DNA from 2 places in the Brenneria tiliae genome. Region 2 is predicted to be linked to the other one. Evidence: predicted binding sites of a transcription regulator. Region 2 holds the regulator's gene; the other holds the start of a gene.
The links. The regulator Fur, encoded in region 2, represses iron uptake genes when iron is present. The targets are predictions, from matches to a motif close to ATAATAATGAGAACNACTATCAA.
Positions count from the first base shown of each region.

Region 1: MFP24_RS06405 (TonB-dependent siderophore receptor) is a predicted target of Fur. The motif match lies at 2,739-2,761, and genes of this name have one in related genera.

Region 1 covers NZ_JAKPCB010000092.1:51,832-57,340, reverse strand. The annotation lists gene MFP24_RS06415 (alkylhydroperoxidase domain protein) at 1-78, shown strand, start outside; gene katG (catalase/peroxidase HPI) at 342-2,525, shown strand; gene MFP24_RS06405 (TonB-dependent siderophore receptor) at 2,837-5,221, shown strand; gene gorA (glutathione-disulfide reductase) at 5,373-5,509, opposite strand, start outside.
Region 2 covers NZ_JAKPCB010000095.1:33,877-39,385, forward strand. The annotation lists gene ybfE (LexA regulated protein) at 72-353, shown strand; gene MFP24_RS08790 (methyl-accepting chemotaxis protein) at 413-2,086, opposite strand; gene fldA (flavodoxin FldA) at 2,487-3,014, shown strand; gene fur (ferric iron uptake transcriptional regulator) at 3,345-3,794, shown strand; gene glnS (glutamine--tRNA ligase) at 3,885-5,509, opposite strand, start outside.

The DNA.
Region 1 (5,509 bases), on a different contig from region 2:
GTGCAGTCGGCGGCGTTCTTTGCCTGGGCAAACCGGCTGATGCTGACGCTGGGCGAACCCTTCTGGCCGGAGTTCTGATTTAGCGATGAGGCGGCGGCCGCGCCGCCGTGTGATTCGAAAGTAAAACGTTGCTACGGCATCCGCCCGGATGCCCTTTCCTTCCCTCTCCTCCTCACTGCCCGGCGCGATCGGCATTCAGCGCCGGCCATAGCCTCGATAGCCTGGAGCTATTACAACATTAATATCATTCGATTTTACCTATACCCATACAATCTCTAGGATGAATCATCCGTCAACGGACCCGATAGTTGATCTATTCAAGAAAAGGTAGGGGAAAAATTATGTCAACCGAAGCGAAATGCCCGTTTGGCCACGGCGCCGCCGGCAAAGATACCGCCGCCGCCAGCACCACCAACCGCGACTGGTGGCCGAATCAACTGCGCGTCGATCTGCTGAGCCAACACTCATCTCGATCGAATCCGCTGGATCCGACGTTTAACTACCGCGAAGCATTCAAGAAGCTGGATTACCAGGCGCTGAAAAACGACCTGCGCAAATTGATGACGGATTCGCAAGATTGGTGGCCTGCTGACTTCGGTCACTATGGTCCGCAGTTTATTCGCATGGCGTGGCACAGCGCCGGCACCTACCGCGCCGCAGACGGACGCGGCGGCGGCGGGCGCGGCCAGCAGCGTTTCGCGCCGCTGAACGCCTGGCCGGACAACGTCAATATCGATAAATCCCGACGCCTGCTGTGGCCGATCAAGCAGAAATACGGCCAGGCGATCTCCTGGGCCGACCTGTTTATCCTGACCGGCAATGTCGCGCTGGAGACCATGGGTTTCCGCACCTTCGGTTTCGGCGGCGGCCGCGAAGACACCTGGGAGCCCGATCAGGACGTCAACTGGGGTTCCGAAACCGCATGGCTTTCCCACCGGCCGGCCGACACACTCGATGAGAAACTCGGCGCCACCGAGATGGGCCTGATCTACGTCAATCCGGAAGGCCCGAATTCCAGCGGCGATCCGGTTGCCGCCGCCAACGCCATCCGCGTGACGTTCGCCCGCATGGGGATGAACGACGAAGAAACCGTGGCGCTGATCGGCGGCGGACATACCTTCGGCAAAACCCACGGCGCGGCGCCGGAATCTCATAAAGGGGCGGATCCTGAAGCCGCCGGCCTGGAAGCGCAAGGCCTTGGCTGGGCGAGCGATTACGGCACCGGACACGGCAACGACGCCATCGGCAGCGGCCTGGAAGTCATCTGGACGCAGACGCCGGCGCAGTGGAGCAACTACTTCTTCGAAAACTTATTCAACTATGAATGGGTCCAGACCCGCAGCCCGGCCGGCCTGATCCAATGGGAAGCCCAGGACGCCGAAGCGATCATTCCCGACCCGCACGATCCGTCGAGAAAGCGTAAGCCGACCATGCTGACGACCGACCTGTCGCTGCGCGTTGATCCGATCTACGAGAAAATCTCGCGTCGATTCCTGGAAAATCCGCAGTCTTTTGCCGAGGCGTTCGCCCGCGCCTGGTTCAAACTGACCCACCGCGACATGGGCCCGCGCTCGCGCTACCTCGGCCCGGAAGTTCCCGGCGAAGACCTGATTTGGCAGGATCCGCTGCCTGCCGTTAATCATCCTCTGATTGACGAAGCGGATGCCGCGACGCTCAAAGCGAGAGTACTGGAGGCGGGCCTGACCCTGTCGGAACTGGTCGGCACCGCCTGGGCCTCGGCCTCCACCTTCCGCGGCGGCGACAAACGCGGCGGCGCCAACGGCGCGCGCATACGCCTGGCGCCGCAGAAGGACTGGGAGGTCAACCAACCCGAAAAACTGGCCGGGGTGCTGAGTGCTTTGCAAGCCATCCAGCGCGACTTCAATCTGGAGGCGAGCGGCGGTAAGCAGGTGTCGCTGGCGGATCTGATCGTACTGGCGGGAAACGCCGGGGTCGAACAGGCGGCGCAGGCGGCGGGCTATCCGGTGGCGGTGCCGTTCACGCCGGGCCGCACCGATGCCTCGCAGCAACAGACGGACGTCGATGCCTTCGCCAAGCTGGAGCCGGCCGCGGACGGCTTCCGCAACTACGAGGCGGCCGGACTGGCGGCGCCCGCCGAGGTGGCGCTGATCGATAAGGCGCAGCTGCTGACGCTGACCGCGCCCGAGCTGACGGCGCTGATTGGCGGCCTGCGCGCGATCAACATCAACGCCGACGGCTCCGCCAACGGCATCTTCACCCATCGGCCCGGCACGTTGAGCAACGATTTCTTCGTCAACCTGCTGGATATGGGCACCACGTGGCAAGCCGTTTCGCCGGGCGCAAACCGCTATGAAGGACGCGACCGCGACAGCGGAGAAGTGAAGTGGACCGCGACGCGCGCCGATCTGGTGTTCGGTTCCAACGCCCAGCTACGCGCCCTGGCGGAAGTGTACGCCGGCGCGGACGCCCAGGCGAAGTTCGTGCAGGACTTTGTCGCCGCCTGGCACAAAGTGACGAACCTGGATCGTTTTGACCTGGCGTAATCACGCAGGCCGCAACGCGTAGTTCCCCCCGACCGGTGCAACACACCGGTCGGTTTTTTTTATGGCCCGCCATCCCTGACGGCCACCCTTACGGGCCGTCGCCGGTGCGACACAAGCCCTCCAGCCGAGTTCGAATCCCGTTTCCCCAACGTTACTACCTCAAGGGCTGGCGAGCGGCTTTCTGGCGGCGGCGCCGATGCCCGCGAACAGCAAACGAGAATGAAAACGATTTACATCAAGATCTAAGAGATAGTATACTCCCACCCATTCGCCTGCGAATTAATATAATCCCAATATTTTCATGAAGATAGATGCAGAACGGTTGCAAGCTCTTGCCGATAAACGCTGCCGATGAGGGCGAGTTCATCGTCGCCCCGAACCAACAACTTCAACCATCGAAACCTGTACTTAGAATTGTCGGAGTCCATATGCGTTGCAGGGTTCTTGCCCATAACAAAACCATCACCGGGTTTTCGCTGCTGTTGCCGTCAATGACCATCTTTGCGGCCGGAATTGTATCCCTTTCGGCTCATGCCCAACAGGCATCAGAAAGCGGCTATTCGGCTCCTGCCGATCCGTTGGACGCCTCGCACTCCCGTTCCGGCGAGCACTCCAGTCTTCATCCGACCGCCAACGGCAAAGGAACCATTACCGCCGCTGCCTCAAGGGCGCGCGACACGATGGTGGTCGAGGCCAACTCGGCCGGCGATGATAACGCCACTATCGTCGCCAGAAACAGTAGCGCAGCCACGAAGCTGAATACGCCGCTCATCAAAACCGACCGTTCCGTATCCGTTGTCACCAGGCGGGAGATGGAACAGCGCGGCGTTCAGGACACCGTAGAAGCCGTCCGCTATTCCGCCGGCGTGACGACAGGCCCCTATGGTTTTGATCCCCGCTTCGATCAGATTTACATCCGCGGCTACAGCGCTACGACAATGGGCGACTACAAGGATGGCTTGCGGCAACCATATCTGAACTACGGCATGTTCCGGACGGATATTTATTCGCTGGAGCGTACGGAAATCGTTAAAGGGCCGGTCTCCGTACTCTATGGCGCCGGAACGCCGGCGGGCATCGTGAATAAGGTCTCGAAATTTGCAAACGGTAGCCGTATTCGAGAAGCCGGGATACTTTACGGCACCCAAAACCGCAAGCAGTTTGCCTTCGATGTGGGCGACGCGTTGGGCGAAAGCAGCGATGTCTCCTATCGTCTCGTCGGTCTCGCGCGGGAAGGCGAAACGAATTTCGACATCGCCGATAATCGCTATTTTCTCCAGCCGTCGGTGACCTGGACGCCATCCGATCAGACCAGGCTTACGGCATACGGACTGGTTCAGAACAGCGAATCCGATGCGTCGGTCAGCGCGATAACCGATGCAGGCGGTCAGGTGCGCCCTTTTAGGTCCAGCGATCCGGACTATGACCACCAGAAGACCCGCCAGCAACAGGTCGGATATGAGTTTGAGCACTACTTCAACAACCTCTTGACCTTCAGGCAGAACCTGCGCTATTCGCACCTCAATTTGCACGGACAGTATTTGAGCGTAAGTAACTGGACCGGAACGGTCGCTCACCGCTACCCCTGGGAGATCCGCGACGAATTGGATGTTTTCCAGGTTGACACGCAGCTGGAGTGGGCCTTCGACACCGGCGCGCTTTCCCATACGCTGTTGACCGGCTTCGACTACACGGACATCGACTCCTCCGTCGCGTATGGATACGGCGCCGTCGATTCCGCCTTCGATTTCGACATCGCCAACCCCAGCTATGGCGTATCTGGCCCGACAGGGGGATATGGCTCCTATCAGACCAATGCGGATTTGCGGCAGAGCGGGCTTTATGCCATGGATCAGATCGAGCTCGGCAATTGGCATTTCACGCTTGGCGGACGTCACACCTGGGTCGAACAAAGCCGTACCGGCTCCTATCCGAGCACCGGCGTTCCCATTGACCAAAGTCTGAAAAAAGACGCCTTCACCGCCCAGGCCGGCCTTCTTTATGCCTTCGACAACGGATTATCGCCATTCGCAAACTATGCGACCTCGTTCGAGCCGGTGACTAACCGCTCGGCATCGGGAGATATTCTCGCGCCAACCAAAGGCGAGCAGTTCGAACTGGGGGTGAAATACCAGCCTCCCGGCTCGAACATCCTCCTGTCGGCCACAACCTACCATCTCGTGGAGAAGAACAAACCCGTTCTTGTCGATGCGGCAGCGCTGACATACCGTGCGCTCGGCGAAGTGACGAACAAGGGAGTCGAACTGGAAGCCCGCGCCAATATCACCGACGGCTGGGACATTATTACCGCTTACACCTATGCTCACTCCCGGATCACGGCCGGAGACGACAACGGAAATTCGCCCGCCGTCACGCCCGAACACGCCGCCAGCCTCTGGTTGAACCATACTTTCGCCGCAAACAGCTTCGTTCCGGGCCTGTCGACCGGCGTGGGCCTGCGATATACCGGCTCGAACTATACCAGTACGGCCAACACGACCAAGAATGACGCCGCTTATTACCTTGACGCCACGCTCAGCTATAATTTCGGCGCTATCGTCAAAAAATATGATGGATTGACGGTCTCCCTCAGCGCCCGCAATATTGCCGATCATCGCGACACCGTCTGCAATGAAGGCTATTGCTATTTGGGACAAGAGAGGAATATCACCGCGTCCCTAAAATATCGCTGGTAACCCCGCGCAAGGCGAATGCGGCTGTATCATGAGTGTCCAAAAACCGCTTTGCGCCGCTGATTTGCCGGATGGACTATGCCGTCCGGCTATCGTTTCGGCTCAGGGCGAACGCCGTAAGCGGATTTAACAAGCGTTTATCGCTGACTTAAAATCAGCGCATGGTCACAAACTCTTCCGCCGCCGTCGGGTGAATGGCGACGGTATTGTCGAAGTCTTGTTTGGTGGCGCCCATTTTCAGCGCCACCGCAAAGCCTTGCAGCATTTCATCCATGCCGAAGCCAATGCCGT
Region 2 (5,509 bases):
TTGTAACCACATCATCAAAATGCGCGCGTCGGCGGGCGTTTTGGTCCGAAGACCTTGCAGTATCATTACCTATGGCAAAAGAACAAACGGATCGCACCACGCTGGATCTGTTCGCAGATGAGCGTCGCCCCGGTCGCCCGAAGACCAATCCGCTGTCACGTGATGAACAGCTAAGAATCAATAAGCGTAATCAGCTGCGGCGCGACAAGGTACGCGGGCTGCGGCGGGTCGAACTAAAAATCAACGGCGAGGCGGTCGATATCCTGAATAGCCTGGCTGAACAGCGGAACATCAGCCGCAGTGAACTTATCGAGCAGATGCTGTTGGCGCAGTTGGCCGAGCAAACGTTCTGAGATAACGATCTCTTATGGCTTGAGCGGCGTCATCCCTGACGCCGATAAAAAAACCGGACTTAGAATTTTTCCCAGTTATCCTGGCTGGGCGGCAGCGCTTTTGCGGCTGGCCCGGCCGCTACGGCTTTGGGCGCCGGCGCTGACTTCGCCGCGGACCGCGGCTGCAGATTCTGCTGTTCGGAGAGATGGAATAGCGAAACGGTCTGGTTCAGCAGCGCCGCCTGCTCTTCCAGCGACAGCGCGGCGGCCGAAGCCTGTTCCACCAGCGCCGCATTCTGCTGGGTCACGCTGTCCATTTCCGCCACCGCCTGCCCGACCTGGGCTATCCCCTTGCTCTGCTCTTCCGATGCCGAGGCGATTTCACCCATGATATCGGTAACATTCGTCACCGCGCGAACAATGTCGTGCATGGTGTTGCCGGCATCCTCAACCAGATTCGAACCGGTATCCACACATCTGACGGACTCGGAAATCAATCCTTCTATTTCCTTGGCCGCCTGCGCGCTGCGCTGCGCCAGATTACGCACTTCGCCGGCGACAACGGCGAAACCACGCCCCTGTTCCCCGGCGCGCGCGGCTTCCACGGCGGCGTTCAGCGCCAGAATATTGGTCTGGAACGCGATACCGTTAATCACCGTGGTGATTTCGGCGATCTTGCGCGAACTGCCGGAAATTTCCGCCATGGTTTTCACCACGTTCTCGACGATATCGCCCCCCTTCTTCGCCGTGGTGGACGCCTGTAAGGCCAACTGACTGGCATGGTTGGCATTTTCCGCGTTCTGTTTTACGGTGGCGGTCAACTGTTCCATGCTGGCGGCCGTCTCTTCCAGCGCCGAAGCCTGCTGTTCGGTACGCGACGACAGATCGTTGTTTCCCGCGGCGATTTCCGACGCCCCCTGATAAATCGAGTCGGTGCTGTTTCTGATGGTGCTGACCGTGTTCGCCAGGCTGGTTTGCATTTCACGCAACAGCGGGAATAATCTGCCGACGCAGTTGCGGCCAAAATCCTTGATAGGCTTTCCCAACTGGCCGGAGGCAATCACGCCGAAGTGATCGCGCAAATCATTTAACGGCCGCACCAGGCATGTCACCAGATAGCGATCGGTAAAGAACAGCAGCAGCAGTCCGATAACCAGCCCCGTCAGCAGAATGTTTTGACCGATGGCGGTGATCTGTTCAAAACGTACGCCGGCCGCGGCAAATTTCTCCGATCCCGCCTTATTGAAAGCGCTTATTGAAGCCCCGAACTGACGGCTTAGCGGCGGGACCACATTTTTAGCCTGCTCCTGGTATTCATCAAGCTCGTTCGCCGCCGCTTTTTGATATGAAAGCTCAACGCCCTGAACAATCAAATTATGCCAGTCGCGGCTGACCGCCTGAACCAGCGCATCGTCCAGCCCCGCATGGTCGATACCATTGAATGACACCAAATCCGCTTTTAATGTATTGAGCGCATTCAGCGCCGACGCCTGTTCTTTATCGGCCGTTTCATTATCGCCATTGCGGCGCGCATCAACGGCGCGGGCCAGGCGCGTAACCATCCGGAAATACTGATCGTTGCCCTGATTGACATAATTCATGTTTTGCACCAGCAGGCTGCTGGTCTTGGACGTCGCCGTCATCTCTTTGAAGGAAAACATGGTATAGAGCGACACGCCGCCCCACAATACGCAGAAAATGCCAAGCACCCACAACATGGCCGTTCTGATGGCAATGTTCTTTAAAAGTTTCATTGTTCACTCCAGACCTAAGCACGCATTAATAAAAATGTTTTAATGGTTAATCGGCTTTGTAGTACGAAATTCAAGCCGCCGGGAAGTGTCGCCGCTCCCTGGCATTGGTGTTCCGTGGTATTGAACAGATAAGATCACTTAATTAATCGACAAAACTCAGACAACATTTAACCCCGGTACGGCTCTTGTCGTAGTTTGTTTTCTATTCTGTGAACGAATTCATAACATTCTATAAATACAAATTTTTTTGAGCCCCGGAATTTCAGCTAAAAATTACCCGCCACAATTTACGTCTCCTTACCGATACGAGTTTCTCATGCCGGTAGTGTCTGTTATTATTAGGCGATAAGTGGGTGAAAAACGGCACCATACCATTAAGAATCAAGAGGTTATTTAATTCATGGCACTGATAGGAATTTTCTTTGGCAGTGATACCGGCAATACCGAAAACATTGCCAAGACGATCCAACAGCAGCTGGGAACCGACGTTGCTGAAGTTCATGACATCGCCAAAAGCAGTAAAGAAGACCTTGAAGCTTTCGATATTCTATTGCTGGGTATCCCCACCTGGTATTACGGTGAAGCCCAATGCGACTGGGATGACTTTTTCCCTACGCTGGAAGATATCGACTTTAGCGGCAAACTGGTTGCCCTGTTTGGCTGCGGCGATCAGGAAGACTATGCGGAATACTTCTGTGATGCCATGGGCACCATCCGCGATATCATCGAACCGCACGGCGCGACCATCATCGGACATTGGCCGACGGAAGGCTATTACTTTGAAGCGTCCAAAGGTCTGGCGGATGACAAGCATTTCATCGGCCTGGCTATCGACGAAGATCGTCAGCCTGAACTGACCGCCGAGCGCGTCACCGCCTGGGTAAAACAGATTAGCGAAGAGCTGAATTTGCCAGAGCTGCTGGCTTAACACCACGCCTTGGCTCTGACAACTCCCTCGTCAGAGCCAAATCAATAGAAAAAACCTTTCATTAAGATTGATACATTTTTTTAACTTCCGGCCACAATTCTGTACAATACCCACATCGGTTATGTATGTTCACCATCGTTTTCCTCATTTGCCAACAATGCATTGCGTGCTACCTCTGTATTGTGTGTGGGAATAACCTTGTTAACATTCCATGGTTTCCATTTTGAATGCACGGTTCTATAATTGAGACGCTATTACATTTTTTGAGCCGACCGATGCCATAGGCTAGATAGCCCCCATTGATTAAGTAAGCAACAGGACTAAACCCGCATGACTGACAATAATATCGCATTAAAGAAGGCCGGCCTGAAAGTCACACTTCCGAGACTGAAAATTCTGGAAGTATTGCAGGACCCGGAGTGCCATCACGTCAGTGCGGAAGATTTATATAAAAAACTGATTGATATGGGCGAAGAGATTGGTTTGGCGACCGTCTACCGCGTACTGAATCAGTTTGATGATGCTGGTATCGTCACCCGCCATAATTTTGAAGGCGGCAAGTCGGTTTTCGAACTGACCCAGCAACATCATCATGACCATCTGATTTGCCTGGATTGTGGCAGAGTGATTGAATTCCGTGACGAGTATATCGAAGCGCGGCAACGTGAAATCGCGGAAAGACACAGCATAAAACTGACCAACCACAGCTTGTATCTGTATGGCCATTGCAGTGAAGGGGATTGCCGTGAAGACGAAACCCTGCACGATGAAAAAAGATAAATCAACCGCATAAAAAATCGCAGGTGCGATTTTTAACAAATAAAACCGCCGAGGCGGTTTTATTTTTTTATCCTGTAGACGCCCCAGCAATTATCCCACCCAGGTATCCCGCAGGCCCACCGTACGGTTAAACACCAGATGCTGCGGAGTGGAATAAACCCGGTCGGCGCAGAAATAGCCTTCCCGTTCAAACTGATACGCTTTTTCCGCTTCCGCCTGCGCCAGGCTCGCCTCGACAAAACCACGGGTCACCTGCAGCGACTCGGGATTGATGGTTGACAGGAAATCATCCGCCGCCCCGGGGTTGGCCACGCTGAACAGCCGATCGTACAGCCGGAATTCCGCCGGCAGGCCATGCGCCACCGACACCCAGTGAATAACGCCTTTGACCTTGCGCCCATCGGCCGGATCCTTACTTAAGGTATCCGCATCGTAGCTGCAATAGATGGTGGTGATAACCCCCTGCTCGTCTTTATCGATGCGCTCCGCTTTGATCACATAGGCGTTGCGCAGGCGAACTTCCTTGCCCAGCACCAGACGCTTATACTGCTTATTGGCCTCTTCGCGGAAATCCGCGCGATCGATATACACTTCTCGGCTGAACGCCACCTGGCGGGAGCCCATTTCCGGCTTATTCGGATGGTTCGGCATGGTAACCAGCTCTTCATGATCCGCAGGAAGGTTCTCAATCACCACCTTCACCGGATCCAGCACCGCCATGGCGCGCGGCGCATTGGCGTTAAGGTCGTCGCGGATACAGGACTCCAGCGCCGCCATTTCAACGTTGTTATCCTGTTTGGTGACCCCGATACGGTAACAAAACTCGCGGATAGACGCGGCGCTGTAGCCACGGCGACGCAAACCGGAAATGGTCGGCATACGCGGATCGTCCCACCCTTCAACAATCTTTTCCGTAACCAGCTGGTTCAGCTTACGCTTGGACATAATGGCGTATTCAAGGTTAAGGCGGGAGAATTCATACTGCCGCGGATGGCAAGGTATGGTGATGTTATCCAGCACCCAGTCATACAGGCGGCGGTTATCCTGGAATTCCAGCGTACACAGCGAGTGCGTCACCCCTTCCAGCGCATCGGAAATGCAGTGGGTAAAATCATACATCGGGTAGATGCACCACTTGTTGCCGGTCTGGTGGTGTTCGGCGAACTTGATCCGATACAGCACCGGGTCACGCATCACGATAAACGACGACGCCATATCAATCTTGGCGCGCAAACAGGCGGTTCCCTCGGCAAAGCCGCCGTTACGCATTTTTTCGAACAGCTCCAGGTTTTCCTGCACGCTGCGATCGCGGAAGGGGCTGTTTTTGCCCGGCGACGTCAGCGAACCGCGGTATTCGCGGATCTGCTCCGGCGTCAGTTCATCGACGTACGCCAGCCCCTTGCTGATAAGCTCCACCGCATACTGATGCAGCTGATCGAAATAATCGGAGGAATAGCGTACGTCGCCGCTCCATGAGAAACCCAGCCAGTTAACGTCGCGTTTGATCGACTCAACGTATTCAATATCTTCTTTTACCGGGTTGGTATCGTCAAAACGCAGGTTGCATTGCCCGTTATAGTCGCGGGCGATACCGAAGTTGAGACAGATAGATTTCGCATGCCCGATATGCAGATAGCCGTTAGGCTCCGGCGGGAAGCGCGTCTGAATATGGTCATGCTTACCGGACGCCAGATCTTCATCAATAATCTGGCGGA